3 regions of the Pectobacterium colocasium genome follow, and region 2 is predicted to be linked to each of the others. Evidence: predicted binding sites of a transcription regulator. Region 2 holds the regulator's gene; each other region holds the start of a gene.
The links. Region 2 encodes PhoB, which activates phosphate uptake and scavenging genes when phosphate is short. Its sites were predicted from a motif close to CTGTCATAAAACTGNCNNAT; they were not measured.
Positions count from the first base shown of each region.

Region 1: the regulator PhoB is predicted to act here: its motif matches at 2,558-2,577, upstream of glpT (glycerol-3-phosphate transporter).
Region 3: the regulator PhoB is predicted to act here: its motif matches at 1,978-1,997, upstream of pitA (inorganic phosphate transporter PitA).

Region 1 is NZ_CP084032.1:4,516,350-4,526,982, forward strand. It holds gene glpB (glycerol-3-phosphate dehydrogenase subunit GlpB) at 1-706, opposite strand, end outside; gene glpA (anaerobic glycerol-3-phosphate dehydrogenase subunit A) at 696-2,366, opposite strand; gene glpT (glycerol-3-phosphate transporter) at 2,676-4,025, shown strand; gene yigL (sugar/pyridoxal phosphate phosphatase YigL) at 4,112-4,912, opposite strand; gene pldB (lysophospholipase L2) at 5,013-6,050, opposite strand; gene rhtB (homoserine/homoserine lactone efflux protein) at 6,182-6,802, shown strand; gene rhtC (threonine export protein RhtC) at 6,914-7,537, opposite strand; gene recQ (ATP-dependent DNA helicase RecQ) at 7,580-9,406, opposite strand; gene pldA (phospholipase A) at 9,529-10,395, opposite strand.
Region 2 is NZ_CP084032.1:1,203,987-1,214,619, forward strand. It holds gene LCF41_RS05300 (AAA family ATPase) at 1-1,880, opposite strand, end outside; gene sbcD (exonuclease subunit SbcD) at 1,877-3,115, opposite strand; gene phoB (phosphate response regulator transcription factor PhoB) at 3,400-4,089, shown strand; gene phoR (phosphate regulon sensor histidine kinase PhoR) at 4,116-5,438, shown strand; gene LCF41_RS05320 (PstS family phosphate ABC transporter substrate-binding protein) at 5,454-6,392, shown strand; gene LCF41_RS05325 (cobalamin-independent methionine synthase II family protein) at 6,635-7,741, shown strand; gene brnQ (branched-chain amino acid transport system II carrier protein) at 8,218-9,537, shown strand; gene proY (proline-specific permease ProY) at 9,678-10,633, shown strand, end outside.
Region 3 is NZ_CP084032.1:4,794,097-4,804,729, forward strand. It holds gene uspB (universal stress protein UspB) at 1-234, shown strand, start outside; gene pitA (inorganic phosphate transporter PitA) at 401-1,906, opposite strand; gene LCF41_RS21660 (BaiN/RdsA family NAD(P)/FAD-dependent oxidoreductase) at 2,186-3,385, shown strand; gene LCF41_RS21665 (EAL domain-containing protein) at 3,478-5,085, shown strand; gene LCF41_RS21670 (Ail/Lom family outer membrane beta-barrel protein) at 5,126-5,650, opposite strand; tRNA gene LCF41_RS21675 (tRNA-Pro) at 6,065-6,141, opposite strand; gene eptB (kdo(2)-lipid A phosphoethanolamine 7''-transferase) at 6,273-7,952, opposite strand; gene ligB (NAD-dependent DNA ligase LigB) at 8,210-9,901, opposite strand; gene gmk (guanylate kinase) at 10,223-10,633, shown strand, end outside.

The DNA of each region.
Region 1 (10,633 bases), 1.6 Mb from region 2:
CGATCGCGGGGCTATCCAATCCCAGACAGGCGGGCATGATGATGGCATCGTTGCCGTTGGCCAGAAGCGACAACTCCTCCACCAGCGCCGAACGATTTTCCGGTCGGTCGAGCACGCGGGCGATATTTACCGCGCGAAATTCGCTGGGGTTTTGGCGTAATCGATCCAGCACGGGCAGCTTGAGTTCATCACTGCGCGCCGCAATTCCCTGCGTCTGAAGCGTGCCAGCCACGATACGGGATTGAAAATCCAGAAAACCGTCGATACCGGCAATCAACGGGTTATCGCCAAATCGGGAATCCGGCAGGCCACGCGTGACGCCATCGACCGGGCTCAGCCAGCATGAACGAAACTTACCTAACGGCGTCATACGCCAGTGATTCTGCTGATGATTGCCTTGCAGAGAGAGAGTGCTACGCTCCAGCAATGCTTCAACCTGTGGCAACAATGCGGCAACCGCCGTCGCTCCCATACGCGAATAAGGGTGATGAGGAGCCTGACGCGCCAGCTCGTCTAGAGCCTCAAGCGGCTGGCTCACGCGCTGTCCATCGGGAAGATGGGAGAGTAAATCCAGCGCACCGGAAGAAAAATGCAGCGCATTCTGTCCGGCGCTGATGATCGCGCAGCGTTTTCCCTGCTCCGCTAAGCGGATACCGCAGGTCAGCCCCGCCAGCCCGCCACCGATAATCACAACGTCATAACGCATGGCGATCCTCCTGACTGTCGCTGGCCGTCAGGCCGCACAAACCCTGATAAACCCAACTGGTGAATTCGCTTTCACGCAGGGCATTGCCCCAGGCAATCGGCCGAATGCCTTTCCAGCGTTCGTTCAAAAACTGGCTGAGCTGCGTGAGCGACTGCTCCGGCGTCGCAGTGCCCAGACGGCACAACAGACCTGCCGCACGACAGGCGCACAGTTCCCCCTGACAGGTGCCCATGCCAACGCGAGTACGCCGACGCAGGTCAATCAGGTTATTCACCTGCAATGATTCAACGGCGTAGCGCACTTCCCCCGCCGTCACGGCCTCGCATTCACACACCAGGCTGCGATCCAGACGCTCACCGGACAGCATTCTTCCGGCACGTTCACCGTGGCGATAAATCGCCGAACCGCGCAGCGGTGCCGAGAGCGGTTTTGCTGGTGGATAGGCAGACAGCGCATGGGGAACGGTTTTCACTTCATCCAGTGATTCCGATCCGGGCAGCGGCGTCTGTGCCGTCGAGCAGGCCACGTCATGACCCAGCTTTTTGCAGACGGCGTCCGTCACCCATTCCGCCATCAGGCGATAGGTCATCAGCTTGCCGCCAGTGATCGTGATAAACCCTTCCAGTCCGTCGCGACTGGCGTGGTCGAGCAGCACAATGCCACGGCTTACGCTACGACCGCTGGGATCACTGTCGCTGGCAACCAGCGGACGGACACCAGCATAGGCACGCAGAATTCGCGTGCTTGCCAGCGACGGCGCCAACATGGAGCCTTCCCGCATCAGCGTTTCCACCTCGGCAGGCGTCACCAGTATGTTGTCGATTTGGTCGTAGTCGATGTGGGTTGAGGTCGTGCCGATCAGCGAAATAGTGTCGCCCGGCACCAGAATGTCGGCATCCGCCGGTTTGCGGCAGCGGTTGATCACCATGTTGTTGATGCGGTGCCCAAGAATCAGCAGTGCGCCCTTTGCCGGGAACATGCGCACGCGCAGATCGGCATATTCCGCAATGTGTTGTCCCCAGATACCGCCCGCGTTGACGACCACCTTTGCGTATATTTCTGTTTCCACAGCTTTTTTATGGTCGAAAACGCGCACACCGGTAACCCGATCGCCCTGACGAATCAGCCCGATAACCTCATGATAGGTCAGCACTTCCGCGCCGTGCTCGCAGGCATCGATCATGTTGGCCGCTGTCAGGCGAAAAGGATCGACGGAACCATCCGGTACGCGCACCGCGCCAATCAACGCCGGATTAGCTGCCGGCTCCAGCCGCAGCGCTTCCTGCGGATCTATCGCCTGGGCGCGAATCCCCGCTTGCTGGCAGGCGGTAATAAACTGCGCCTGCCAGCCGAGATCGTCTTCCGGTAACGTGATAAACAGGCCGTCGGTGGGTTCAATACAGTGACGGGCAATCCGCCGGAGAATCTGATTCTCTTCAATACATTCGCGGGCAGACTCGCCATCGGTTACCGCGTAGCGGGCACCACTGTGTAACAGGCCGTGGTTACGCCCAGTCGCACCGGTCGCGATATCATAACGTTCAAGCAACAGGCAGCGCAGTCCGCGCAGGGCGCAATCCCTTGCAGTACCTGCTCCCGTCGCGCCACCGCCGATGACAACTACGTCAGTTTCACGCCAGTTCCCAGTATTTTGCATCATATTCTCGCTCCGGGCGGATGGTATATGTTGCTATTGGGACACAGAAAGAAGGGTTAATGTTTGATAAAGAGCAAAAACGAACACTAAACGAAAATAAAGAGGTATCTAAAAACAATAAGTGTGATTAAGGTCACTAAAACCACACTGTGGAATTTTCCGATTCTGTTAACATGAGCGCAAAAATCGTCACAGTTTCATAAAAGTGTAACATTAGCGTCATGAATCACACTCATTTGCACGCTATCCCCTTACAATAACGTTCGTAATAGAACAAAAAAGCTATCGTTTTTTTTCGCATTGGAGATATCTATGCTGAGTATTTTTAGACCCGCAGCCCACCAGGCGCGCGTATCGCAGGATCGTGTCGATCCCCTCTATCGCCGTCTGCGCTGGCAGATTTTCATGGGGATCTTTTTTGGCTACGCCGCCTACTATCTGGTACGTAAAAACTTCGCACTCGCCATGCCTTACCTGATTGAGCAAGGCTTCTCGCGCGGCGATCTTGGTTTTGCGCTGTCCGGCATTTCCATTGCCTACGGTTTTTCCAAATTCATCATGGGTTCGGTATCTGACCGTTCCAACCCGCGCGTGTTCTTGCCTGCTGGTCTGATTCTGGCCGCTGCCGTTATGCTGTTCATGGGCTTCGTACCGTGGGCAACGTCCAGCATCGCGATTATGTTCGTTCTGCTGTTCCTGTGCGGATGGTTCCAGGGAATGGGATGGCCGCCGTGCGGACGCACCATGGTTCACTGGTGGTCACAGAAAGAACGTGGTGGGATCGTGTCCGTGTGGAACTGTGCTCACAACGTCGGTGGCGGTATTCCTCCGCTGCTGTTCCTGCTGGGTATGGCCTGGTTCAACGACTGGAAAGCCGCACTCTACATGCCAGCCTTCGCTGCCATTCTGGTTGCGCTGATTGCCTTTGCGCTGATGCGCGATACCCCGCAATCCTGTGGTTTGCCGCCAATCGAAGAGTACAAAAACGACTATCCTGTTGATTATAATGATAAAGCAGAAGAAGAACTGACAGCGAAGCAGATCTTCATGCAGTACGTTTTCCCGAACAAACTGCTGTGGTACATCGCTATCGCTAACGTCTTCGTTTACCTGCTGCGTTACGGCATCCTCGACTGGTCACCGACTTACCTGAAAGAAGTGAAACACTTCGCGCTGGATAAATCCTCCTGGGCTTACTTCCTGTACGAATACGCCGGTATTCCGGGTACGCTGCTGTGCGGCTGGATGTCCGATAAGGTGTTCAAAGGCAACCGTGGTGCAACAGGCGTATTCTTTATGACGCTGGTTACCATCGCAACCATCGTCTATTGGATGAACCCAGCCGGTAACCCTGGCGTGGATATGGCCTGTATGATCGTCATCGGCTTCCTGATCTACGGCCCGGTTATGCTGATTGGTCTGCACGCGCTGGAACTGGCACCGAAGAAAGCAGCAGGGACAGCAGCAGGCTTTACCGGTCTGTTCGGCTACCTCGGTGGTTCCGTTGCCGCCAGCGCCATCGTCGGCTACACCGTTGACTTCTTCGGTTGGGATGGCGGCTTCATGGTCATGATCGGCGGCAGTATTATGGCTGTACTTCTGCTGATTGTTGTTATGCTGAATGAGAAAAAGCATAAAGCAGAGTTAGCCAGCCGCGCCTAACCCGCTCTTGTAAGCATCCCTCTGGCGGCGTCATGATGACGCCGCCTTCGTTTGTACCATCAATCACCGCGTAACCTCTGCGCAGATTATTTCAGAAACAGCTCCCGCAGGTAATTCGGCACAGCGCTGTCTGCGTTAGACCCAATCACTTCACGATCCGGCAGTAAATCTTTCAAGCGCTGATGCGCGTTCTGCATGACGCAGCCTTTACCCGCCATCGACAGCATTTCGTAGTCGTTCATGCCATCACCAAACGCCACGCACTCTTTGAGCGAGAAGCCGATAATCTTCGCCACCTGCTCAAGCGCATGGCCTTTCGATACGCCGCCCGCCATCACTTCCAGACACGTGAGCGTCGAAAAACTCACGTTAACGCGATCGCCCCAGCGCGCGTTGATCGCTTCTTCCAGCGGCAGCAATTGTTCATGGGAATCACAGGTAAAGAACACCTTGCTAACGCCATCGGTTTCCAGCAACGCAGGCTCAAACAGCTTGTATTTAAAGATCGACTCTTTGAAGAAACGCTCTTCTTCCGCACGCGGACGGTTCATAAACCACTCGTCATCACGATAAACGTGCGTCAGCATATCGGGGTTATTGTGTACGACGCTGTAAAGGTCGCGGGCAATGTCCTGATCCAGATTGTGACTGAAAATCAGCTCGCCCTGCGAGTTATGCACTCGTGCGCCATTCGAGGTAATCATAAACGCGCTGATGCCGAGATTATCGCGGATCTGCGCGACATCCATGTGGTGCCGTCCGGTAGCGAACACAAAGTGAATCCCTTTTTCCGTCAGCAGCCTGAGGGTTTCTTTCGCATACGGGGACAGCGAGTGGTCAGGTGACAGCAGTGTGCCATCTAAATCGGAAGCAACGACATGGTACATAACGATGAGATCTCACTTCTGGTGTGTTGTAGCGGCACGCGCCGCAAAAAATTAACGAGGTGACTCCGCGTCCGTTAAGCGGTTTACCAACAGCCTACAATCAATGATAACGCGCAAAGTGTGCCAGAATCAGCGCAAATGCCTGAGCGCGGAGCGTATCCGTTTCAAAGAGAATTTCATGCCGCGCACCGGGGATAACCTGTAAAACGCCATGCGCATTGGCGTTACCGCTCTGCGCCAGCGCCTGACAAAACGCATTCTGGCTGCGGTTATCCACTACGCGCTCCTCTCCTGCCTGTAGCAGCAGAAGCGGCGTAGTGACCATGCTGGCCTGTGCCTGCAACTGTTTCCCCGCCTGTATCGCTTCACGCACCCAGTGATAAGTGGGGCCGCCGACGCGCAAATCCGGTGAATCCGCATAAAATCGAATGCTGCGCTGGTAGCGTTCACGGCTGTGCGTCAGCACATTCATCCGATAAGGCAACGGGCGCCACTGTCCGGTGCCGATGGCGTAATAATCGCGTATTGCCGGGCGACGCTCTGCCCAATCGACAATCCACCCCACGACGCAATGAGGAAGCGGCAAGCGGATACCAAACATCGGCGCGCACAGCGCCACGGCATCAAACATCGCGGGCTGACGAATCAGCAACCGTGCCAGAATCGCGCCCCCCATTGAATGCGCTAACGCAAACCGGTGGATATATCGTTTAGGGCCAATGTGCTGCTGACACAGCGTTTCGGCATCATCAACATAATCGCTGAAGCGCACGACGTGTCCGCGGTGGCCGTCTTGCAGCACCCGCCCAGACCGACCTTGCCCACGGTGATCCATGATGAGTACATCATAGCCGCTATGAAAGAGGTCATAAGCCACTTCGCTATATTTGACATAGCTTTCGATACGGCCTGAAAAGACAACGACAATCTTGTCGTGCTGTGACGCGGTAAAACGAACAAACCGGATAGGCACGTCATCAACGCCAGGGAATTCACCCTCTTCGCGCTGACGCCAGAAATCCAGTAATTCTCCGGTAGCAAAAGCGGCAAACTGCGCTTCTCGCGTTAGCAGGTTCGAGGTTAACCCCTCAGGCGTTAACCGTTCCGACGTAAACAACGTATTGTGGCGTTGAACCATCACACCTCTCCGGTGACGCGGGAAAACTAAAGCTAGCGGAAGAACATGACAAGCGGTAGAGCACCAGCGTATTGTGACATAAAAAACAGACAGACTCTCGTAATACAGAACGTGATTCAGGGGTATGCTTCATGACATTGGATTGGTGGTTAACCTATTTACTCACAACGCTAATTCTCAGCCTGTCGCCCGGTTCTGGTGCCATCAACACCATGAGCACCGGAATTAGCCACGGCTATCGCGGCGCAGCGGCCTCGATCTGTGGTTTACAGGTCGGGCTGGCGATTCATATTGTGCTGGTCGGCATCGGGCTGGGCGCGCTGCTTAACCAGTCCGTACTGGCTTTCGATATGCTGAAATGGCTGGGCGCAGCGTATCTGATTTGGCTGGGGATTCAGCAATGGCGTGCAGCTGGCGCACTGGATCTTCAGGCGATTGCCAGCGCAATGCCGCGCCGTAGACTCTTTAAACGCGCGGTGCTGGTGAATCTAACCAACCCAAAAAGCATTGTGTTTCTGGCAGCGCTTTTCCCGCAGTTCATTATCCCCCACCAGCCGCAGGCCGCACAGTATCTGGTGTTGGGCGTCACCACCGTTGTGGTCGATATTATCGTGATGATTGGGTACGCCACGCTGGCCACGCGCATCGCCGGCTGGCTAAAAGGCCCACGGCAGATGAAGATGCTTAACCGGATATTCGGTTCACTGTTTGTGCTGGTTGGCGCGTTACTTGCCACCGCGAGAAAAGCCTGATGAAGGAGCGCGCCGTCATAAATGGCGGCGCGTTTTTTCCTCAAAGAAAGGGGGTTCCTACGGCTTTTTCTCCACAGAACTCGCGCTGAGAGACATCCTCGCAGGGAAAAATTAGCGAGAGAAAATCAGGTGCAGACCAAATCCGGTAAACAGCACGCCCGCTACGCCATCTACCCATTTCGCCAAACGCTGATAGCCGCGACGCATGGCCGGTAGGGCGAAAACGACCGCAACCAGACTGAACCAGATCAACGTTTCAATCGCGATCAGCGCAAACAATCCCCAGCGAGCACCGCTGCCGACGCTATCGCCAACAAACAGCGAGAACACGCTGCCGAAATAGATCAGCGCCTTCGGGTTAGCCAGATTCGTCAATAACCCGCGCATAAAGGTTTTGCCACGCTGAGGCAAAACCACCGCTGTCTCTTGCGTGGTTTCCAACTGCGCTTTACTTCGCGCGGAACGCAGCATCTGCCAGCCCATCCAGCACAGGTACAGCCCACCGCCGACGGCAATAGCCGTATGCAGCCAGGCCATTTTTTGCAACAGCAGGTGCAACCCCAGTAGCGCAATCGCCGCCCAGACCACCACGCCCAGAGAAATACCCAGCACGCCCATCATCGCTTCACGGCGGGAACGGCTGGCAGCGGTTTGTGAAACGAAAAAGAAATCCGGCCCAGGGCTCATCAGCGCAATGAAATGCACCAGCGCCACCGTCAAAAATAGCATCAGCATGTTGGTTTTCCTGTTTTTAAAGGCAATCAGATAAGGCGAGCGTTACTCGTCATCATTATCGACATGATCGCGAATCATGTTCATGAAAGGCGCACCGAAACGTTCGAGTTTACGGTGTCCTACCCCGTTGATATTCAGCAGTTCACCCGCGGTGATCGGCATCAGTTCCGCCATCTCCAGCAGCGTCGCATCGCTGAACACCACGTAAGGCGGGATATTGTCTTCATCCGCAATGGATTTACGCAGTTTGCGCAATTTGGCGAACAGCTTACGGTCGTAATTTCCGCCGTAAGATTTTTGATTCGCGCGAGGTTTCAGGTTAATCACACGCGGCACGGCCAGCTGTAGCGGCACTTCTCCCCGCAATACCGGACGCGCCGACTCAGTAAGCTGTACGGCGGAATGCATCGTGATGTTCTGGTTCAGCAACCCCAGATGAATCAACTGGCGCAGTACGCTGACCCAATGCTCCTGCGATTTGTCCTTACCGATGCCGTAAACCGGCAGCTTGTCATGACCAAAGTCTCGGATACGCTGGTTATTTGCGCCGCGCAGCACCTCGACGATATACCCTAAACCAAAGCGCTGTCCGACCCGATACACGCAGGACAGCACCTTTTGCGCTTCAACCAGCCCGTCGTAGCGCTTCGGCGGATCGAGACAAACATCACAGTTACCGCAGGGTTGTTGGCGTCCTTCACCGAAATAGTTCAGCAGCACCAAACGGCGGCAGGTCTGCGCTTCGGCAAACGCGCCCATCGCATTGAGCTTATGGCGCTCGATATCCAACTGCGGCCCGGCTGGCTTTTCTTCCAGACAACGGCGCAGCCACGCCATATCCGCCGGATCGTAGAACAGCGCGGCTTCCGCTGCGAGGCCATCACGTCCGGCACGCCCCGTTTCCTGATAGTAGGATTCGATGTTGCGCGGAATATCAAAGTGCACCACAAACCGCACGTTAGGCTTGTTGATGCCCATACCAAATGCGACAGTCGCCACCACCACCTGAAGATCGTCACGCAGGAAGGCTTCCTGCACCTGCGCACGCCGTTCATTATCCAGACCGGCGTGATAAGCCCCTGCGCTCAGCCCCCGGGCCTGCAAACGCGCGCAAATATCTTCCACGCGGGAACGGCTATTACAGTAGATGATACCGCTTTTTCCACGCTGCCCCTGCACGAACATCCAGAGCTGATCGAGCGGTTTAAATTTCTCTACCAGCGTGTAACGAATGTTCGGGCGGTCAAAACTGTTGATCTGGATGAGCGGCGACCGAAGATCCAGCAGGCGAACGATATCGTTGCGCGTGGTATCGTCAGCGGTGGCCGTCAAAGCAATAAAAGGAAGATGGGGAAAACGCTGCTTAATCTGCCCCAGCGCACGATATTCAGGGCGGAAATCGTGCCCCCATTGGGAAATGCAGTGTGCTTCATCCACGGCGATCAAGGCGATCTGCCAGTGTGCAAGATGATCGAGGAAGCTGTCTGTCGTCAGACGTTCGGGCGCAATATACAGCAGTTTGATCTGACCAGTACGGCAACCCACCATCACGTCAAGCTGCTGTTCACGCGTCTGCGTCGAATTCAGACAGGCCGCCGACACGCCGTAGGCCTGAAGCTGATCGACCTGATCTTTCATCAGCGAAATCAGCGGAGACACCACCAGCGTCAGCCCGTCCATCACCAGCGCGGGGATTTGATAGCACAGCGATTTGCCGCCGCCTGTCGGCATGATAACCAGACAGTCCTGCCCACTGAGCGTCGCGCTGATAATTTCCTGCTGACCCGGTCGGAATTGCTGGTAGCCGAACGTGTCCCGCAGAACCTGAACCGCCAGCGCTTCCTTATTCAATACTTCCGCCGTAGACACGCCTTCCCCAATTCAATGAAATCAAACAGGCGCTATTTTCAGCGCCGTTTGGTAAAACTGCAATGGTTAAGTTTGGTAAAACGACGATGGCTAAAAACGGCAATCGCTAAAACACACGTTCATTAGAACATGTCATTCAGCGTCACCCCAACGCCAAAGCGGGTCTGACGGTGGTTGTAGTCAATCAGGGATTCACCGTAGCCGCTAAAGACCTTGGTGTAAAAACGAACATGACGCGTCAGCGGGTAGCTCCAGCCCAGTTCACCACCGCCGTAGCCGCTGTTCCAGTTATAACGTCCTTCCGCGCTAAACACACTCTCGCCCCACACATAGCCGATGCGTAAGCGGTAATGACCCATGTATTTGGTGATATCCGGGTTATCATCCTGGCTATCGGAGAAACGTATCCACGGTTTCACATCGACCTGCCAGTTGCCGTTCTGCGCCATCAGACGAGTATAAGCGCGGTTCCAACTGCGTGACGTCGGTTCGGAACGGCCATTAGACTGGTGGTTAAAACCCACTTCCACATCCCGTAACGTCCAGCCCGCGAAGGTGGCGTTCGTTGCCCAGCCCAAAAAGACCTGGGGTTCATAGTCCGTTTCACGAAACGGAGAAGACTCGCTTTTATTCGACAACTGCCACCATGAGCGCTGCGTGTAGGAAGCCCCCAGCAGCGAATTATCCCCCAGAATACCGCGCCAGATCGGGAAGCCCAGGCTCAACTGGTAATGCACTTCATCTTTACGTGCTTCATTACCCCAGTTATAGCTCTGAATCGCTGTTTTATTGATATTGCTGGTATAGGTGTAGAGTAAGTAGTTACTTTCATAGGGATAGAGGACAAACGGGGTATCGTGCTCTTGTAACAGACTGGCGATAATGCTGCCACGTACCGCCGGTTGATTTGGCGCTGGCGCGTTTGTTGTGACTTCAGCATGGGCCTGTGCCATCAGTAATGCTGCCAGTACGAATCCGATTTTATGCATTCATTTTCTCCGACATGTTTCTTCTCCGGCATTCTTTTATAAATAAAGTCTTTTATCTAAATAAACTCTTTTATCTAAATAGCGATAAGCCTTGCCCACTCAAGCCCGCCATTCTACACAGTTCCGCGACATTTGAATTACCGTTCCTCCGTTTCTCAGCCTTTTCTGGCAAGAAACAAAATCAATGCATAAAATAAACATTCACATAACCTTAGTGCATCAAATCGCCTACATTTAA
Region 2 (10,633 bases):
AGGCGTTGCTGAGTTTCAGACGGTTGCAGCGCCTGATAACGCTCAATGGCGGGGTGCTCAGTTGAGCCACACAGTGGGCACGCTTCTCCCGCCTGTAGCCGTTGCCGTTCTGCTTCCAGCTTAACAATACGCTCTTCCTGTCGGTACACCGTTTCCAGGTCAGCCAGATGCTGGCTGCGCTGTTCATGCTCGGATTGTTGCTGTTTCCGTAATATTTGCGACTGGTCGATATGTCCTTGTATCTCAACCTGTTTGGCGAGGTTCTGCTGCTGGCGCACCTGAAGACGCTGGAACTGATCGCTGACGGTTGCGAACTGTCGACATGTCGTCTGCTGATCCATGAGCTGATTAAAGCGCTGGTACAGCGTGGAAAGCGACTGGTGCGCGTCCTGATGTTGCCGCGCCTCATCATGTTGTGTGAACTGTTGGCGCGCCGCATCAACGACGTTTTGTTGTTCACGCTGCTGTGTCTCCAGCGTTTCGGCTGCTTGCTGTAGCGCCGTCGACTCTTGCGTGTGCAGTGTTTGTTTCTGCTCCAGCTTCCGTTGTTCGTCCTGAAACTGGCGCAACTGTCGAAACTCGGCACGCCACTGCGGTAACCACTCTCCCCACTGCTGATAATGCGCGTGTTGCTGGCGGTAAGACTGAATCTGTTCAAGCTGTTGTTTAGCCTGCCGTTGCTCTGCTGCTATCTGGGTTTGCTTGCTTTCATCGGCGTGCAGGCGAACCTGTATTTTGGCCAGTTCTTCCTGTTGTTGGGCTTGCTGCTCCACCAGCGTGGCAATGTAATGATCAAGCGGCACAACCTGTTCGTTGATTAACAACTCTTGTTGCTGCCGTACTTGTTTGTGTCCATTAACATCCTGCTCGGCTTTTTCTTCCTGCTGGCGTAGTGTTGCCAGCGCCGTTTGCTCGGCGGCCTGCTTTGCGGTCAGTTGTTCAATGTGCTGGGCGAGCACAAGAGACTCTTGCCGATAGCGTTCTCGTTCCTGGTGTAGCTGCCTCAGTTTTTCTGCGGGGGCGCTGCTGGCTAGCTTGTCGAGCTGTGGCTTAGCCTGCTGAATGGCGGATTCGGCGCTTGTATGCAGTGTTTGCGTGTTGGCTAGCTGTGTTTGCCGCTGCGTCAGTTGTTCGAACCAGCGTAGCGTAGTCAGTGCTTGCTCTCGCTCGACGTTGCCCCGTTGTTCTTGTTGAACCAGTTCGGCAAGCTGTTCTTCCACCTGTTGACGCTGTTCATCTGTTAACAACTGAATACCGGATGCACGCGCCTGTAGCGTGCTCAGTGCGACGCTTGCCTGCTTGTGCTTTTCATACACGCGTTCGGAAATCAGACCGTAAATGTCTGTGCCGGTCAGTTCTTCCAATAGCTCTGCGCGGTCGTCTGCTTTCGCGTTGAGAAAGGCAGCAAATTGCCCTTGTGACAGCATCATGGAACGCGTGAAACGGCCAAAATCCAGCCCGGTGAGCTGCGTGATCATCTCTTTCTTATCATTGAGTTTTTCACACAGAATTTTGCCGTCTTCAATGAGAGCGAGTTCGGCCTTGGGAGACTGCAAATTGCCGTCAGGGACATTTCTTGCCCGACGCTGGCTCCAGAAAGCGCGGTACCCCACGCCTTTCACCTCGAATTCGACTTCAGCAAGGCACTCTGCGGTATTGCGCGTCATCAGGTCATTCTGGCTGGCGGAAAGCAGGCCAAGCCGTGGAGTTTCGTGGTACAGCGCCAGACAGATGGCATCCAGCAGCGTGGTTTTCCCCGCGCCGGTTGGGCCAGTAATGGCAAATAATCCGTTGCTGGAAAACGGCTCCTGCGTGAAGTCGATCTTCCATTCACCTTTCAGCGCGTTGAGGTTTTTTAGGCGCAGGCTAAGAATCTTCATTTGGCTGGCTCGCTATTTTCCAGTTCATCAATAACCTGATTAAACAGCGTGCGAACGCGCTGCTGGCGGCTCTCTTCCATTTCTGTCTCCGTTGCCAGACGGCGTTCAAAAACGTCATGTACGCTGAGCTCGTTCAGCGTTTCCTTGTCCTGTTGCGTCATCGCCTGCATACGCTGTTCGCGTGTGCGGCGGAGCAGAAGCACCTCAACAGGCAGATTCTCAGTCATCGCCTGAACACGTTTCTGCATGTCGCTGAGGTAATCCTGCGTGCTGATTTCGATATCCAGCCATACAGGCTTATCGCCTCGATAATCCTGAAACGCGGCCAACTGTCGTTCAATATCGCTCAGGCTACCTTTAATCAACTGCATCGGCTGAGTGACGGGAATAGGCAGTATGTCTATCTGTGGAGGAATAGGTGGCGAGGCGTTTGGTGTAAAACTGACCAGACAAACGGACTTCTCACTGTTGAGTTCGTCAAAACTTAGCGGAATAGGCGAACCGCTGTAGCGGATATGCTCACTTTGCGTCACGCGCTGCGGGCGGTGAATATGGCCGAGCGCGATATAATCCGCAGGGGGAAAAGCCTGAGCAGGGAAAGCATCGAGCGTGCCAATATAGATATCGCGCACGGATTCCGAGGCGGTTGCGCCAATGGTCGTCAGGTGCCCTGTGGCAATAATTGGCAGCGGCAGGCCAAGTTCATCGCGTTTTTGGCAAGCCAGTTGGTAACATTGCTGGTAGTGCGCGGTAATCGCTTCCTGTAGCGCCAGCTGTTTTTCATCCCCCGATTGCCCAGCTTTGCTGATCAATACATCGCGTGGGCGTAAAAAAGGAATGGCGCAGAGCAGGGCGCCGGGCTGCCGTTGGCGATTTTCCAGCAGGAGCACCTGCCCGGCGGGATCATCGCTGGCGCAGGCAACCACGCGCGTGTTCAGGCAGGCCAGCAAATCGCGGGATTCATTTAACATCGCGACGGAATCATGGTTGCCGCCGAGAATGACGAGCTGACAGCCCGTGCGCTGTAGTGCTACCACGAAGCTATAATACATTTCCCGCGCATAGCTGGGGGGCGAGCCGTTATCAAAAATATCACCTGCGACTATAATGGCATCAACCTGATGGTGCTCCACCTGAGCGATGAGCCAGTGCAGAAAAGCCTGATGTTCAGCGCTTCGGCTTTTGGTATAAAAATATTGCCCTAAATGCCAATCGGCGGTGTGGATAATGCGCATCGTATTCTCTCGATATTCATGCCGCGTGGCGTTGTCCTTATTCACTGTGTGAAAGGGGGTTCCGTCGCCATGGTGCTCTGTCATCGTAATGCCATGATTATATATAGCAGGGAGGACGGCTGTCGCGGTGGAATCTGGAGTTTGGAAAGCGGCTCGAAAAATAGGATGTATGCGCTGTAACATCGCGCGGTGAGGGCCGTGTGTTTTTCATAAATCTGTCATAAAACTGACGCATAATGCCTTTCGCCTGCTAACAGCGACGATGATTAACGACAGGATTAACAATGGCAAAACGCATATTAGTCGTGGAAGATGAAGCACCAATTCGTGAAATGGTCTGCTTTGTACTGGAGCAAAATGGTTATCAACCAGTTGAAGCCGAAGATTATGACAGTGCAGTAACGCAACTGTCGGAGCCGTTCCCAGAACTGGTGTTATTGGACTGGATGCTGCCAGGAGGTTCGGGCCTGCAATTCATCAAGCATATGAAGCGCGAGGCGCTGACGCGTGATATTCCGGTGATGATGTTAACCGCACGCGGTGAAGAAGAAGACCGTGTACGCGGCCTTGAAGTGGGAGCGGATGATTACATTACCAAGCCGTTTTCACCCAAAGAATTAGTGGCGCGTATCAAAGCTGTGATGCGCCGTATTTCACCGATGGCGGTGGAAGAAGTCATTGAAATGCGCGGCCTGAGCCTCGATCCCTCCTCACATCGCGTGACGACCGAAGAGCACGCGTTGGACATGGGGCCGACGGAATTTAAGCTGCTGCATTTCTTCATGACGCATCCTGAACGTGTTTATAGCCGGGAACAGTTGCTGAATCACGTTTGGGGCACTAACGTTTATGTTGAGGATCGTACTGTCGACGTCCATATTCGTCGCCTGCGTAAAGCGCTGGAAACCAGCGGACATGACAAAATGGTGCAAACCGTTCGGGGAACGGGCTACCGTTTTTCAACGCGTTACTGAGGTGTTCGTAACGGAGAAATATTAACGTGCTAGAACGTTTATCCTGGAAAAGGCTGGCATTGGAGCTGGCTTTTTTTTGTTTGCCTGCCTTACTGCTGGGGCTGATTTTTGGCTATCTGCCCTGGTTTCTGCTGGTTGCCGTATTAGGCTTACTTTGCTGGAATTTTTATAACCAGCTGAAACTCTCTTATTGGCTGTGGGTTGACCGCAGCATGACGCCCCCGCCGGGGCGTTGGAGCTGGGAACCGCTGTTTTACGGCCTTTACCAGATGCAGTTGCGTAATCGACGCCGACGTCGTGAACTGGCGCTTCTGATCAAACGGTTTCGCAGCGGGGCGGAATCCTTGCCGGATGCCGTGGTGATCACCACTGAAGAAGGAACCATCTTCTGGTGTAATCATCTGGCGCAGCACCTGCTCAGTTTCCGCTGGCCGGAAGATAACGGTCAGAATATCCTCAACTTATTGCGCTACCCAGAGTTCACCAACTATATGAAAGGGCAAGATTTTAGCCGTCCTCTCACGTTGCAGTTGAATAATTCCCACCATGTTGAATTCCGCGTGATGCCCTATTCCGAAGGGCAGCTCCTGATGGTTGTGCGTGATATTACGCAAATGCACCAGCTTGAAGGTGCCAGACGTAACTTTTTTGCCAATGTGAGCCATGAGCTGCGTACGCCGCTGACGGTGTTGCAGGGCTATCTGGAAATGATGCAGGAAGAAACGCTGGATGCGGCGTTGCAAGGAAAAGCGCTGAGTACCATGCAGGAACAGACCCGACGTATGGACGGGCTGGTCAAGCAACTGCTGACCCTGTCGCGTATTGAGGCGGCGACGGCGATCGATCTGAATGAAAAAGTCGATATTCCATTGATGCTGCGCGTGTTACAGCGTGAAGCGCAAACCCTAAGTCAGGGACGTCATGAGATTGTCTTTCGTGTGAACGAAAGCCTCCGCGTGTTTGGTAATGAAGAACAGCTGCGCAGCGCGGTATCCAATCTGGTGTATAACGCGATTAACCATACGCCAGCGGGAACGCGTATCGAAGTCTGCTGGCAGAAGATCCCGCAAGGGGCGCAATTTCAGGTCAGCGATAACGGGCCGGGAATTGCGGCCGAACATTTACCGCGCCTGACAGAGCGTTTTTATCGGGTTGATAAGGCGCGTTCACGCCAGACGGGCGGCAGCGGGCTGGGGCTGGCGATTGTTAAACATGCGCTCAGCCATCATGATTCCCGTCTGGAAATTATGAGTGAGGATGGTCTGGGCTCGCGTTTTGTCTTTACGTTGCCGAATCGGTTGATTGTCCCTGCCTCTCTGGCTGAAAATACGGTGAAACCTTCGGCCTGACGGGAAATGCTACCCATGACATCCGCCACTCGTATTGCGGGCGCTTTTTTACTGCTGTTCAGCGCGTTTTGCGCTGCGCAGCCTCGTCAGATGCTGGCGGGCAACCTCTCCAGCGCGGGGTCGGATACGCTGGCTAATCTGATGGCCTTTTGGGCGGCGGATTTCAGCCAGCATTACCCGAACGTGAATTTACAGATTCAGGCCGCTGGGTCATCTTCTGCACCGACGTCTCTGGCATCGGGCGCAGCGCAGCTTGGGCCGATGAGCAGGGCGATGAAAGCCAGCGAGATTGACGCGTTCGTCCAGCACTACGGCTATCCACCGCTGGCGGTACCGGTCGCGATGGATGCGCTGGTCGTGCTGGTCAATCAGGATAATCCGCTGTCTGGGTTGAACTTGTCGCAGTTGGACGCCATCTTTTCGATTACGCAGCGTTGTGGTAACCATCAGCCGATAAAACAGTGGGGCGATCTCGGCTTACGCGGCAGTTGGGAAAAGCGTACGCTACTGCGCTATGGGCGAAACTCTGCGTCAGGAACCTATGGGTTCTTTAAGCAAAAGGCGCTATGCCGTGGCGATTTTCTTCCTCAAGTCAATGAGCTGCCTGGCTCAGCATCCGTTGTACAGGCGGTGGCTGCATCAACCGATGCTATCGGCTATGCCAGCGTGGGCTTTCGCACCAGCGGCGTGAGAATGCTGCCGCTAGCCGCACAAGGAACCGACTACATTTACCCCTCGACTGAAAATATCCGCAGTGGTTTATATCCTTATACCCGTTACCTTTATATCTATGTGAACAAAGCGCCCAGCCAACCGCTGGAAGCGCTGACGGCGGCATTTTTAGATCGTGTGCTGTCCGAAACGGGGCAGTCGCTGGTGAATCAGGATGGCTATTTACCGCTACCGGAAGAAACGCGTCGCCAGGCGCGTCAGCAGATTGGCCTGCCAGAGTAATTCAGCTTTCCACCACCCATTTGTGATGTTTTCACATTACATGAATTTTCTTCATGTAATGTGAAAATTCTTCTATTGCCCTGCGGTTTGTCACGTGACAGGATAGCTTTAAATCTAGACGTCCAGATGGCTAAATAGAATTAAATGTAACTATCTCTCTGGGCAAATATTTCATATTGAAACTATCTGTCAGCATGCTTCTTTCCTGAAGATCGGTGCTGGCAACATGTCAGGAGCGACACATGGCGAACACCTTATCCCCTTTCCGTGCTGATATCGTCGGCAGTTTCTTACGTCCGGCTGCGATTAAGCAGGCTCGTCTTCAACATCAGGCGGGCGAGATTGATGATATCGCGCTGCGTAACATTGAGGATCGTGAGATCCTGCGGGTGGTAGAAAAGCAGCGTGAAGCAGGCTTGCAGATTGTGACGGATGGTGAACTGCGTCGTGCCTGGTGGCACTTTGACTTTTTTGCTGATTTGCACGGTGTGGAGCGCTATGAAGCCGATCACGGTATTCAATTCAACGGTATTCAGACGAAATCTCATGCGATTCGCGTCGTGGATAAAGTGAGTTTCAACCCTCAGCATCCGATGCTCGATCATTTCCGCTACCTGAACAGCATTTCTGGCGATGCGGTCGCTAAAATGACGATTCCTAGCCCCAGCGTGATGCATTTCCGCGGCGGGCGTAAAGCGATTGATGCGACGGTGTATCCCGATCTGGCTGACTATTTCGACGATCTGGCGCAAACCTGGCGCGATGCGATTCATGCATTTTATGACGCCGGCTGCCGCTTCCTGCAATTGGATGACACCGTGTGGGCTTATCTGTGCTCTGACGATCAAAAACGCCAGATCCGTGAACGTGGTGAAGACCCGGAACAGCTGGCGCGGACATACGCCGATGTGCTGAACAAAGCGCTGGCGGATAAACCTGCGGATCTGGTTATTGGTTTGCACGTCTGCCGCGGTAACTTCCGCTCTACCTGGATTTCTGAAGGCGGCTATGAGCCTGTGGCAGAGATTCTGTTTGGCGAAGTGAATGTTGATGCTTTCTTCCTGGAATACGATACCGAGAGAGCGGGTGGATTTGAGCCGCTGCGCTTTGTGAAACCGGGTCATCAGCAGGTGGTTCTGGGACTGATCACCACGAAGAACGGTGAACTGGAAGATGCCGATGTGGTGCAGGCGCGTATCGCGGAAGCGGCAAAATATGTCGATCTCAGCCAGATTTGCCTGAGCCCGCAGTGTGGTTTTGCTTCAACGGAAGAGGGGAACAGCCTGACGGAAGAGCAGCAGTGGAATAAGCTGAAACTTGTCGTGGATATCGCCAATCGCGTGTGGTAAGAGCGGCGAGATAACCCGATTCCTGCAAATGGAAATACAGAGGCTGGATCATTAGATCCGGCCTTTTTTATGGTCGTTCTCCTGCCTTCTGCCCGCGATGTTTTGTGAAATATGTTTTTTTTATGATCGAACAGCGCATTTTATGCCGGTTTTTGTCAGTTTTATTGCAATGAAATATCGATAAATGCGCAAATCATGTGTTATGCAAATCATGATAAACCAATTTATATTCTTATTTTTTCTCATAGTTAGGCTGTATGTTCTGGTTTTTGGATCTCTGCTTGTCTTTTTACGCTATAAACGGTTTACTTAGCACCCAATATAGCTGTGCAAAAAATAACTTCTATGACCGCCATTTTCGTGTCGCCGAAGTGTTGGCGTCATGCTCCGAGCTAACCTTTTGCGAACGGCTTACGGCGGCGATAAACGACACAGTTTTCTTTTTATCGATTTGATACAGGCAACACGACATAACTATGAGTCATCGTTTAACTTCCAAAGATATTGTGGCATTAGGTTTTATGACCTTTGCTTTATTCGTGGGGGCTGGAAATATTATTTTCCCGCCTATGGTGGGATTGCAGTCAGGTGAGCACGTTTGGACTGCGGCACTCGGCTTCCTGCTGACCGCCGTTGGCCTACCCGTGTTGACTGTGATCGCATTGGCTAGGGTTGGCGGTGGCGTTGATGCGCTCAGCTCGCCAATTGGTAAGAAAGCGGGCGTGGTTCTGGCCACCGTGTGCTATCTGGCCGTTGGGCCATTGTTCGCAACGCCGCGTACGGCAACTGTGTCGTTTGAAGTCGGTCTGGCTCCTTTGGTGGGTAACGGAGCGTCTCCGTTATTGATTTATAGCCTGATTTATTTTGCTATCGTTATCGGGATTTCCCTGTATCCAGGTAAACTGCTGGATACGGTTGGTCACGTGCTGGCTCCTTTAAAGATTATTGCTCTGGCGATACTGGGCATTGCAGCGGTGCTGTGGCCTGCGGGTACGCCGATTCCCGCGACGGAAGCGTATGAGCATCTGCCGTTTTCCAATGGTTTCGTTAACGGCTATCTGACGATGGATACCTTGGGCGCGATGGTCTTTGGTATCGTGATCGTCAATGCCGCGCGCTCACGTGGGGTGGCAAGCCCTGTCCTGCTGACGCGTTACACCGTGTGGGCTGGGTTAATTGCTGGTATTGGCTTGACGCTGGTCTATTTGAGCTTGTTCCAGCTCGGTTCCGTCAGTGGTGAACTGGTGACGCAGGCGCAGAACGGCGCTGAAATTCTCCATGCTTATGTGCAACACACATTCGGTAACATGGGAAGCAGCTTCCTGGCGTTGTTAATCTTTATCGCCTGTCTGGTGACGGCGGTGGGGCTAACCTGTGCTTGCGCTGAATTTTTTGCACAATACCTGCCGTTGTCTTACCGCACGCTGGTGTTTGTGCTGGGCATCTTCTCAATGGTGGTGTCTAACCTGGGTCTTAGCCATCTGATCCAACTTTCCATTCCCGTACTGACAGCGATTTATCCGCCTTGTATCATTCTGGTTTTATTGAGCTTTACGCTGCGCTGGTGGAATAGCGCGTCACGTATTGTGGCGCCTGTCATGTTAGTCAGTCTGTTATTTGGCATGATTGATGGTATAAAATCGTCGGCTTTCAAATCGCTGTTGCCAGAGTGGAGCCTCAACCTGCCGCTGAGCGAGCAAGGGTTGGCCTGGTTGCCACCGTCACTGCTGGTTTTGCTGGTTGCAGTGATTTACGACAGACTGTGTGGTCGTCAGGAAGTGACGGTACATCAATAATATCGTTAATGCCTGATAGCGCCGGTGCGGTAGGGATATCGTACTGCTCCGGCCCAACGTTGGGTTTCTGCACCACAGGTATTTGCCTGTGGTTTTTCTTTTTGTAATGTTTTCTTTCTATAAGACAGGGTTGCTTATCAATGGAACAACCATCTTCCAAGCTCAAGCGTGGGTTAAGCACGCGGCATATTCGCTTTATCGCCCTTGGCTCAGCGATCGGAACCGGTCTTTTTTATGGTTCCGCGAGCGCCATCCAAATGGCTGGCCCCAGTGTGTTACTGGCTTATCTGATCGGCGGAGTTGTCGCGTATATCATCATGCGCGCTCTGGGCGAAATGTCGGTACACAACCCACAGTCCAGTTCATTTTCTCGCTATGCACAAGATTACCTCGGGCCATTGGCGGGCTATATCACTGGCTGGACCTACTGCTTTGAGATGCTGATTGTCGCCATTGCCGATGTGACCGCATTTGGCATCTACATGGGGGTCTGGTTCCCTGCGGTACCGCACTGGGTGTGGGTTTTGAGTGTGGTGCTCATCATTGGCGCGATTAACCTGATGAATGTGAAAGCCTTTGGTGAACTGGAGTTCTGGCTCTCGTTCTTCAAGGTTGCCACCATTATCATTATGATCGTTGCGGGGATCGGTATTATTGTCTGGGGGATTGGCAACGGCGGTGAACCGACTGGCATTCATAATCTCTGGAGTAATGGTGGGTTCTTCAGTAACGGCGTGATGGGGATGATTCTCTCGCTGCAACTGGTGATGTTTGCGTATGGCGGCGTGGAGATCATCGGAATTACCGCTGGTGAAGCCAAAGATCCGCATAAATCCATCCCTCGCGCGATTAACTCGGTGCCGTGGCGTATTCTGGTGTTCTATGTCGGTACACTGTTTGTGATCATGTCGATTTACCCGTGGAATCAGGTCGGAACCAACGGGAGTCCGTTCGTTCTGACGTTCCAACATATGGGCATTACGGCGGCGGCCGGTATCCTGAATTTTGTCGTGATTACTGCGTCGCTGTCGGCGATTAACAGCGATGTCTTCGGCGTAGGCCGTATGCTGCACGGAATGGCGGAACAGGGGCATGC
Region 3 (10,633 bases), 1.3 Mb from region 2:
GACTGTGACCCGCTGCTTTACCAATACGTTGACGGAGGGGGATTCTTTACCTCGCACGGCCAGCCAAGCAAGCAAATCAGGCTGGTAGGCTATATCTACGCACAACGCTATCTTGATCATCACGACCCTGAGTTTATTCGCCGCTGCGAGCGGGTGCGGGGACAATTCCTGCTCACGACCGCCCTGTGTGGCCTTATCGTCATCAGCCTGATTGCCATGGCGATCTGGTATTAAACGTTGGGACTGGCACCATCACGGGTATTAACCTAATCATCGGTATTAACGCCATGAACGTTGATAAAAAGTAAAAAGGCGATTCCCCACAGAATCGCCTTTTTTATGACGCAAGCAACGTTGAAAAACGTTCCCTACGTTTTTTATGCGTGATGAATGACCGCAGTTAGATCAGCTTCAACGCCAGCCAGTACAGCGTGCCAGACATCAGCATTGAGATTGGCAGCGTCAACACCCAGGCCAGCAGGATACTTCTTATCGTTTTGCCCTGTACGCCACCACCATCAGCAATCATCGTCCCGGCAACCGCCGAGGACAATACGTGCGTGGTGGAAACCGGCATACCGGTGTAGCTGGCAACACCAATCGACAGAGCCGCCGTCACCTGCGCAGAAACGCCCTGTGCGTAGGTCATGCCTTTCTTACCAATCTTCTCACCGATGGTCACCGCTACGCGTTTCCAGCCCACCATCGTGCCCAGAGACAGCGCCAAGGCGACAGCGACGATAATCCAGAGAGGCGCATACTCAACCGTCTGCAGCATGTCTTTACGCAGGTTGCTCAGGTAGCGTTTATCATCACCCGACGTCTCTGGCAGCTTGATCACCCGATCCATCGTGTCCGAAATACACATCAGCAAACGACGCACTCTGCTGCGATCGTCAGGGTTCAACTGGTCGTAACTTTTCAGGTTATTCAGCAGGCTCTGTGTACGTTCAATCGCAATCATCACGCGCGAACTGTCGCAATGAAACTCTTTCTGACCGTTGCCGGGAATCGTGTTTTCCGGCGCAGGAATCACAGGAGGAGACAAGTCGATAACGTGCGTCAACGCGTCGCCATGCTGTTTGTAGTATTCCTGCAAATTGACAACGGCATCGCGGGTACGGCTGATGTCATAGCCAGACGCATTCATGTTAACAATGAACCCGGCTGGCGCAACGCCAATCAGCACCAGCATAATCAAGCCGATACCTTTCTGACCGTCGTTTGCCCCGTGAGAAAAACTCACGCCAATCGCCGATAAAATCAGCGCGGTGCGCGTCCAGAATGGCGGCTTACGTTTGCCATCCTGCTTTTCGCGATCGACAGGCGTCAGGTGTACACGTTTACGCTTTTTACTGTTGTTCCAGAACCGACGCAGCACCAGCAGCATCAGACCCGCAACCACCATCCCCACAATCGGCGATAGCAACAGCGACAGGAAAATGCTGATCATTTTTGGCACGTTCAACGCATCCACGACGGAGGTATTCGTCAGCAGCGCGTTAGTCAAACCAATACCGATAATGGAGCCGATCAGCGTGTGAGAACTGGAGGCCGGAATACCAAAATACCAGGTACCCAGGTTCCAGATAATGGCGGCCAGCAGCATGGAAAACACCATAGCCAGACCGTGCGCCGAACTCACGTTCAGCAATAAATCCGTGGGGAGAAGGTGAACAATTGCATAGGCTACGCTCAGGCCGCCCAGCAGTACACCGAAGAAATTAAAGATACCCGCCATAACAACGGCAAACTCTGCGCGCATGGCGCGGGTATAAATAACAGTGGCAACGGCATTCGCAGTATCGTGAAAACCGTTAATGGCTTCATACATGAGTACAAACAACAAAGCCAATATCAACATCAGGCCGGTGTAGTAATCCAGTCCGGCAAATAAATGTAGCATAAACGTTAGGCCATTTAGTGGTCATGAACGCGGCGCATTATCGGCGACAAGCAGGGGTCGGGAAAAGAAAAATATGACATTTTTTTGACTTAATCTGTAATGGGGATCGGAGGGGAAATCACTTAATCAATAAAAATCAAATAATTATATATTTTTACTAAAATACGCAAATTGTTACGCTGGTATCGAACAAAAACCAACACTACAATTTGCCGCCCTACGGCTTATCGGCCTGCGGCTATCCAAGATAGATAACATCACTCATCGGAGAAATGCATTGTGGAACAGTTTGACGCTGTCATCATCGGTGCTGGTGCAGCAGGCATGTTTTGTGCGGCACAAGCGGGACAACGCGGACTGCGTGTGCTACTGCTCGATAATGGCAAAAAGGCTGGCAGGAAAATATTGATGTCCGGCGGTGGTCGCTGCAACTTTACCAATATGTATGCAGAACCCGCGGCGTACCTGTCCCACAATCCTCACTTTTGCAAATCGGCACTGGCGCGTTATACCCAATGGGATTTCATCAGCCTGGTCAACAGCCATCGCATCGCTTACCACGAGAAAACGCTCGGTCAGCTATTCTGCGATGATTCCGCACAGCAAATCGTAGACATGCTGGTGGCCGAGTGTGAACGGGCTAACGTCACCCTCCGGCTGCGCAGTGAAGTCACCTCGGTGGAGAAATCAGACGATCTGTTCACCATCCAACTAAACAACGGCACATCATTCCAGAGCGCATCGCTGGTCGTTGCCAGCGGCGGCCTATCCATGCCCGGTCTGGGCGCGACGCCGTTCGGTTACCAGCTCGCTGCACAATTCGGCCTCAACGTGCTCCCCACTCGCGCCGCGCTAGTGCCCTTCACGCTGCACAAACCGCTGCTCGAACAACTGCAAACGCTCTCCGGCGTCTCCGTGCCTACCGTCGTCACCGCGGAAAACGGCGTGACGTTCCGTGAAAACATTCTATTTACGCACCGCGGGCTCTCTGGCCCGGCTATTTTGCAGATCTCCAGCTACTGGCAAGCGGGTGAATTCGTCACCATCAATTTGCTGCCCGATCGCGACCTCACCCAGCTCATTAATGACGAGCGCACCGCTCATCCGAACCAAAGTCTGAAAAACACGCTGGCACAGTGGCTGCCTAAACGGCTGGTTGAATGCCTGCAAGCATTAGGACAACTGCCGGACGTCACGTTGAAGCAGCTCAACAGCGCACAGCAAACGCAGATGGAACAGAGCCTGCAACAGTGGCGCGTACAGCCAAACGGCACGGAAGGCTATCGCACGGCCGAAGTGACCATCGGCGGCGTTGACACCCGTGCGCTGTCCTCCAAAACGATGGAAGCCAATGCGGTTCCGGGGCTATATTTCATCGGTGAAGTGGTCGATGTGACCGGCTGGCTCGGCGGCTATAACTTCCAATGGGCGTGGAGTTCAGCCTGGGCGTGCGCGCAGGCGCTGCCTTTCTGCAAATAAGCACTATAATAACCTCTATTCAGCGCTCTCCTTTAATTCACGGAGAAAAGGACGTCTCTACATAGGCCTCTGCTGCCAGAAAGGAGATGTGGATGAGTCCCAGACGTAGCAAACATAACATCAATCTGTTGCAGCTACTGATCGCAGGCATGCTGCCGCTGCTGCTTGGATTGCTGTTCACGTTTGTTGAATCCAGATTAATGGTAAAGCGTGACCTGGAATCAACCGCGCAAATCGCGATGAATCATGCCGAGAATATTTCGACACAGGCATGGAATATGGTGGATCGCCTCCAGCGCTTTCATGGTCAGCCCTGCGATATTATCGGCGACGAACTGCAACGTCTTGGTTCGGTCTTTTCTTACTTTCGTGCTATCGGCGTTATCCATAATACCAACGTCTATTGCTCTTCAACATTTGGCAACACGCTGACGCCAATGAGTCGCGTCATTCAACAGCCGCTACCGGTGCGCTATTCTGAACGCTGGAGCCTGTCAATTGCAGGCTCAGACAACGTGAAAGAACGCCCCGCGCTGATCTTCGTCCAAATGCCTCTGACGGGTTACGGCGCTTACGCCATGGTCGATGCGCAATATCTGATCGACCTCATGATGGCGATAAGCAAAATTCGCGGCTACCAGCTTATCCTGCAAATGGATAACGGCCACCCAATTCAAACTGGTCCAGCGATTACGCCCCGCACGGGCCTATTTTCTACCGCTGCGCTTGAAATCAAATCGAATCGCTTCCCAATTACCCTCAATGTCACCGCCCCCGCCTCGCAAGAAATAACCAACTGGAAGCAGGCATTCTTCACGTTTCTGCCACTGGCGATTATTCTCTCTTTGCTGTTCACGACGGCGATGTGGTACTGGCAAAAACGTAAGTTATTATTCCGCGATGAAATCCGTAAGGGTATTGCTAACGGCGAGTTTTCCGTCTATTACCAACCCATCTATGATGCAGAATCGCGAACCTGCACCGGCGTTGAGACGTTACTGCGCTGGCGACGCAGCAATGGAAAGTGGATCAGACCCGATATATTTATCTCTGCCGCCGAAGCAGAAAGTATGATTATTCCCATCACCCGGCATTTATTTGATCTGGTCGCATCAGACATTGCCAGTTGGCAGGTAAAACCGGGGTTTCATCTGGGGCTCAACGTTGCAGCCGAGCACTTGCATCATCCTAGTTTTGTCTCAGACGTACACCGCTTCGCCGAGAAGGTCACCTCTCATTCATTAAGCATTACGCTGGAACTGACAGAACGTAACCTCATCAGCAACGGCCCTGAAATCATACAGCGCCTGCATCAGCTGCGTGAAGATGGCTTTATGATTGCCATTGATGACTTTGGCACCGGGCACTGTTCGCTCTCTTATCTGCAAAACTTTCCGCTGGATTGTCTGAAAATAGATCAGGGATTCGTTAGCGCCATTTCATCACCGGATGAAGAAGCCCCCATTCTAGATGCCATTATTAATTTGAGTCATCGCATCAATCTTCAATCCGTAGCGGAAGGCGTAGAAACCGAGCAACAGCTGATGTATTTACAGCAGCGCGGCGTCAAATATATTCAGGGGTTCCTTTACGCTAAGCCGATGGACAATGAATCGTTTCTCGTCTGGCTTCACTACAATGGCAATAAATCGATAGAAAGTTTCATGAAAAAAAATGAAGAAGGAAAGAAGAACGACTAACCGGCGGAAATTTACCCACCGGTTTTCTATATCATAGAAATCAGAAACGATAACCGACGCCAACATTAAAAGCATCTACGCGCGTTTCATAAATCTTCGTGCCTTCGTAGCCAATATCAATCGCCCAGTTTGCTACTGGCGTAATTTGAATACCGGCACCGTAAGCAAAGCTGGATTTACTTTCACTACCCGATTCACGGACAGCATCGCCCTCTTCCCAGCTGGTTTTACCGCGCCCAATACCCGCTAAACCATAAACGCTGACATAGTCGTTAAAACGGTAGGATGGCCCAGCCATGAGTGAATAGTATTTCAGCTTATAAACATCACTACTTGAATTCTGATAATACTCTGTTTGCTCGGCACTCACATAAGTGAAAGAACCAATAATGCCAAGAGCGGAATAACCCTGATAATGGTATTTGGCTGTAATCCCTTTTGGATCTTTAAAGTCATCGACTTTCGCCTGAGCATAACCCAAAGATACCGTTTGTGTTGCCTGAGCAACAGACATTCCCATGGCACAAGCAATTAGAGTGGAAAACAGCAGTGTTGTTTTTTTCATGATCGAAACATCTTCCATATTTGAATAAAAAGACGGTTTCAACACAGCAAATATATAAATATCGCGAATGTTGGCCGCACATAAACTTACATTTAAATACGGTGAGGTAAAGTCAGTCTTTTTTTTAAACAATGGCAACGATTTTTTATTTTAATCATTAAAAAACAAAAAGATAAATAACAGAAAGGATAAGTAACACCCAATTTGTTGTTCAGTTTTTGGGAACATTCTGAACTAAAAGTAAGGGAAATATGACAATAAACGACGCCAGAAAACGCCGAAATAAAACCCTATTTTTATAAGGGGATAATTTTACAAAGGACGATTTTATAAGCGAACAGCTTTATAAATGAGTCGTACGAATAGATAGTATTTAAAAAGGAATGGAAAATGATTGACTACGGGAGAAGAAAGTGGTCGGCGAGAGAGGATTCGAACCTCCGACCCACTGGTCCCAAACCAGTTGCGCTACCAAGCTGCGCTACTCGCCGAATGCGAGCGCATCTTACTGCTACCCTATTGAAGCGTCAATACCTTTTTAGCAAAAGGATTTCGGCTGCCGTTAAAGTGTCCATCCCTTGTATTGGCAGCCTGAAACCGACGTCCTTGTCCGTGATTCATGTCACTGAGCAGGTCTCTGACACCAGTTATTTTTAGGGTTAATACCGCCGTCAGGCGATGTATATCCCAAACAGCCGAGAATCGTGTCAAACAGCTCTTCATGACGATGTGTTTTGCCAACGCGCTGCTGCGCTTTCAACTGCTCAAACGCATACAGATTATCAGTGTCAGCCAGAAATTTATCCGAAGTCCATACCATCATCGGTGAGCGGAACTGCTCAGGCGGCGCCATCTCACGCGGTGTACCGTGCAAATGGTAGTTCTCATCAATTGATTCACCGTGATCGGAAGCATAAAACACGATCGCTTTCTTATCCCGAACCTGATCAATTACGCTATCAATAAAGCTATCAGTATAGAGCACGCTATTATCGAAAGCATTAATCAACTGCTCACGCGTACAGGAGGCATCCACGCCCATACACTCTGGTTGATAGCGCGCATAGCTGCGAGGATAACGCATGGAATACAGGTAGTGAGAACCTTTGGTATGCAGCACAATCAGGTGTTTCCCCTTGGGGTAACGTTCCAGCGACTCCTTAACCTCATCAACCAGCAACATGTCCTGCACCGATTTACCATCATTGTGTTTCTCTGACGCAATCATTTCGCGGAAAGAGTAGTTGTTCGCCTCAATGCTATTGTAGAACCACACCTCACTTTGCATGGCAAACAGCTCAGAGGTAAAGCCCAGCTCTTTCAATACAGCAAAGATATTCTGTTCTTTCAGCGTTCGCTGCGGGTTACCTTCCGTTCCGCCTTCTCGCACAAACATACAGCGCATGGAAAGCTTGGTTGAGGTATCACATGACTGACCACGGAATGCGACCAGATTCTTTTCTTTCGATAGCTTTGGCGTCGTATCCCGCTCGTAGCCTAATAGCCCCATATGATCCCAGCGAGTTGTTTCACCGATAATGAAAATTACGTAGGTATCATCAATGCCTTTCGGCGGAACATAAGTGAAATGCTGAGCCGGATCGAAAAGATTGGAAGAGTCCTGACTCTCATCATACTTGGTGTAGGCAAATAACCCTAACGCAGACAACCAGTTAGAGGGCAGATACGAGTGAGCGACTACGCCGCCATAGCTCGGCAAATCCACATTAGATTCCCGCTCAGCCGCCGACTGCATGTTGTCCATATAGCGAAGCGGCATCCAAACCAACGCCACGACGGCGACAAGAACCACAAGAGGAATCAAACGCTTTCCTGGCGACTTAAGCTGTTCGATCAGCGTATGACGCAGCGAATTCTTCCAGATCAAAAATAGCGGTAGCGCACTCACCGCCAGCATCCATAAGAGAAAACGAAAACCAATAACTTCTTTAGAAAGATCAATATCTGTGGTCATGACCGCAGCAATGATGCCATAGCCGATCACCACGTTAAAAAACGTCATGTAATAGCTAGCGGCAACGGAAATCAACACCAGGAGAGAAGCAATAATTCGATAAAAACGACGCCCCCCGAGTGAAATAATTCTCATCAGGAAAAAGGTAAATAAGATACTTGCCGTCAATTCGACAAGAGCGGGAATAAACGTTGGGACCTGGTTACCAGCAGAGAGTGAGAAATAATCAAACCGGCGATAATACACTGAGATATTGAGAAAAAGACCAATGTAGATTGCCAGGACAAACGATAATTTGGGTTGCGAAAAAGATGCTACAAACTTCATTATGACAAGTGCTCCAACAAACCTTTCTTATTATCTGAAGCTATACGACAACATCCCAATGCCTGAGTTCAACAGAAATAATCAGGCTCTCGCGCATCTTATATCGCAAAACAGCAAATAGGTTTAGATTGTTTAAATTCGTAAATTTTACTTATGATTACATAAAGAAAACAGAAAAAAAACGACCCTTTTATGTGAATGAATCCACGAAAAAATAAAAAGTGCAATCTCGACCTACCCTGAAAAATCATCACCGCTTATCTATTTATGCCTTCACGATCTAATCGGGCAATGAGTTCCACCACGATCGGGTGCTTCAGGAACGCCATCATCTCTTCTGCGCGTCGTTCCCCAATACCAGAGAACTGCCGCCACTGTTGTGCAGTCCATTGCTGTAATGCTAACCAATCCACATGATCCAATGCGCCACTTGCGGAACGGGGAATAGGAAAACCCAGCGCAAGTAGCCAGCGAGATAGCGGCATACGCCGTGCCGACTGCAAGCTCTTGTAGATATCTCGTGCCCGCTTATCTCCCATGCCATTGACCGCATTAAGCTGTGCCTCCGTCAGAAACAACCATGACAGCACATCTTCCAGTAAATCATGCTGTATCAAGCGTAACCACATCCCGTCGCGCACCCCTGCTAGATTTAACCCATGTTCTCCACTCAACCAGACTAAGCGCGCCAGAAATTGCTGCTGACAAACCACGCTATACCGAAAACAGCTAAAAGCATGGAAATCATGTTCATTGGGGGAAGCGATGGCAGGCCGTTCAGTCCCCCGCCATACCACACTATCCAGACGCGGAATCCCCTGCCCTGCCAGGCTGACGCTCACTCGATCGCCAGGCAATACGTCCCATTGTTTCCAACGAGACAGTGAACCGACATTCACCCGACTGACCGATTTGTCATCCAGTTGCAGAGGATTAAGTTTTAATACCACGGCGATCTTTCCCGTCCGCCCGACAGAAAAAGCCACATCAATGACTTCCGCCACCTGATGAACAGGCGGATATTTCCATGCGATCGCCCAGTCGGCCGATGCATTACGCCAATAGCGCCCCTGCGGCTCTTTAGTCTGGCGGATAACGACCCCATCCGTCACGAAGGGCAATGGGTTGTGGTACCAGTCATGACGCCATTTTTCCGCGTCGGCGAATGACCCAATCGCATGGGTATAGTCCGCCGTCATGGCAAAACCCATTTCCTTCAACTTCTCCAGACGTTCGAGCATCGTTTTTGGGCCATCCGGCCACTCCCAGACAAACAGCCCCATCTGTGACAGCACAGGAGAGGGTTGATGACGACGCATTTCCCCCGCCACCACCGAGCGCGCATTCACACCGCCCTGAATATGCTGCTGATGATCGGTCATCTTCAGGAAAAGCTCGCCTTGTAATACCAGTGAGGAAGGTACATCGGCCAATAAATGCGGGATTCCCGGAATCAGGCGAACCTTTTCCGTCCAGTCTTCACCTTGCAGGCCGTTACCCCGGCTAACCGCAGATACAAGCTTGCCGTGCTGATAGACCAGCGTAACCGCCACACCATCGACTTTTGGCTGAACCCATACATCCTCGCGCTGGGCGATCCATTGCACCAGCTGCCCGCGGTCAGACAATTTTTTCAATCCTGTATGGGCAACAGGATGAAGCTGCTTGCCATGATCGGGTAACCGAACAGGAACACTCTTTTGGGGCTGGAAACAGCTTAGCCACTGGTTTAGCTGTTCCCGCAGTTGATCGTAAACATCATCTTCTATTGGGCTTTTCCCCTCGGTGTAATACACATCATCCCACTGCTCTAACTGATGGCGTAGCGCATCAATTTCTTTGCTGGCGCGCGTGTTATCCCAATCGGGGCAAACCTGAGCCGCTGCGGCAAAACCGCTGCTCCCACCAACAACAATGATGATCAAAAATGCGCCTATCCTGAGCCACATAATCCCTCCAGCCATCCATTAGCGAATGGCCGCAGTACATAGCAATGGAGAGAAAAATACGAGGCACAAAAAAGAGAAATGCTAAATGCGCCGCAAGATGATTTATCGTTTGCATCGCCTGTAAAAAAGACAGGAACACGCGTCGCAATCTCAAAAAAACACGTTGGAAAACGATTTGCCCGATGGCATAACGAAAAAACAGTCAGCAGAGAATTTATCGCAGCGCGACTGATGACATATTGGCGTGTATAATGCGGGGATATACGCATTCTCCTGCTGCGTATCGACATTCACCATCGTAACCATGAATAAAACTTCATTATGGCTCAAGGCACGTTATATATCGTTTCTGCTCCCAGTGGAGCCGGGAAATCCAGCCTGATTCAGGCGTTATTAAAAACTCAGCCGCTTTACGACACTCAGGTATCGATTTCGCATACCACTCGAGCTAAACGACCGGGAGAAAATCACGGCGAACATTATTTCTTCGTCGAAGTCGATGAATTTAAGCGTATGATTCAGGATAACGAGTTTCTGGAACACGCTGAAGTCTTCGGTAATTACTACGGAACATCCCGACCGGCCATTGAGCAGGTATTAGCGACGGGCGTTGATGTTTTTCTGGATATCGACTGGCAAGGTGCCAAGCAAATCCGCGCCCAGATGCCGCACGCGCGCAGTATTTTCATTCTGCCGCCGTCAAAAGAAGAGCTAGCTCGTCGCCTACGCGGT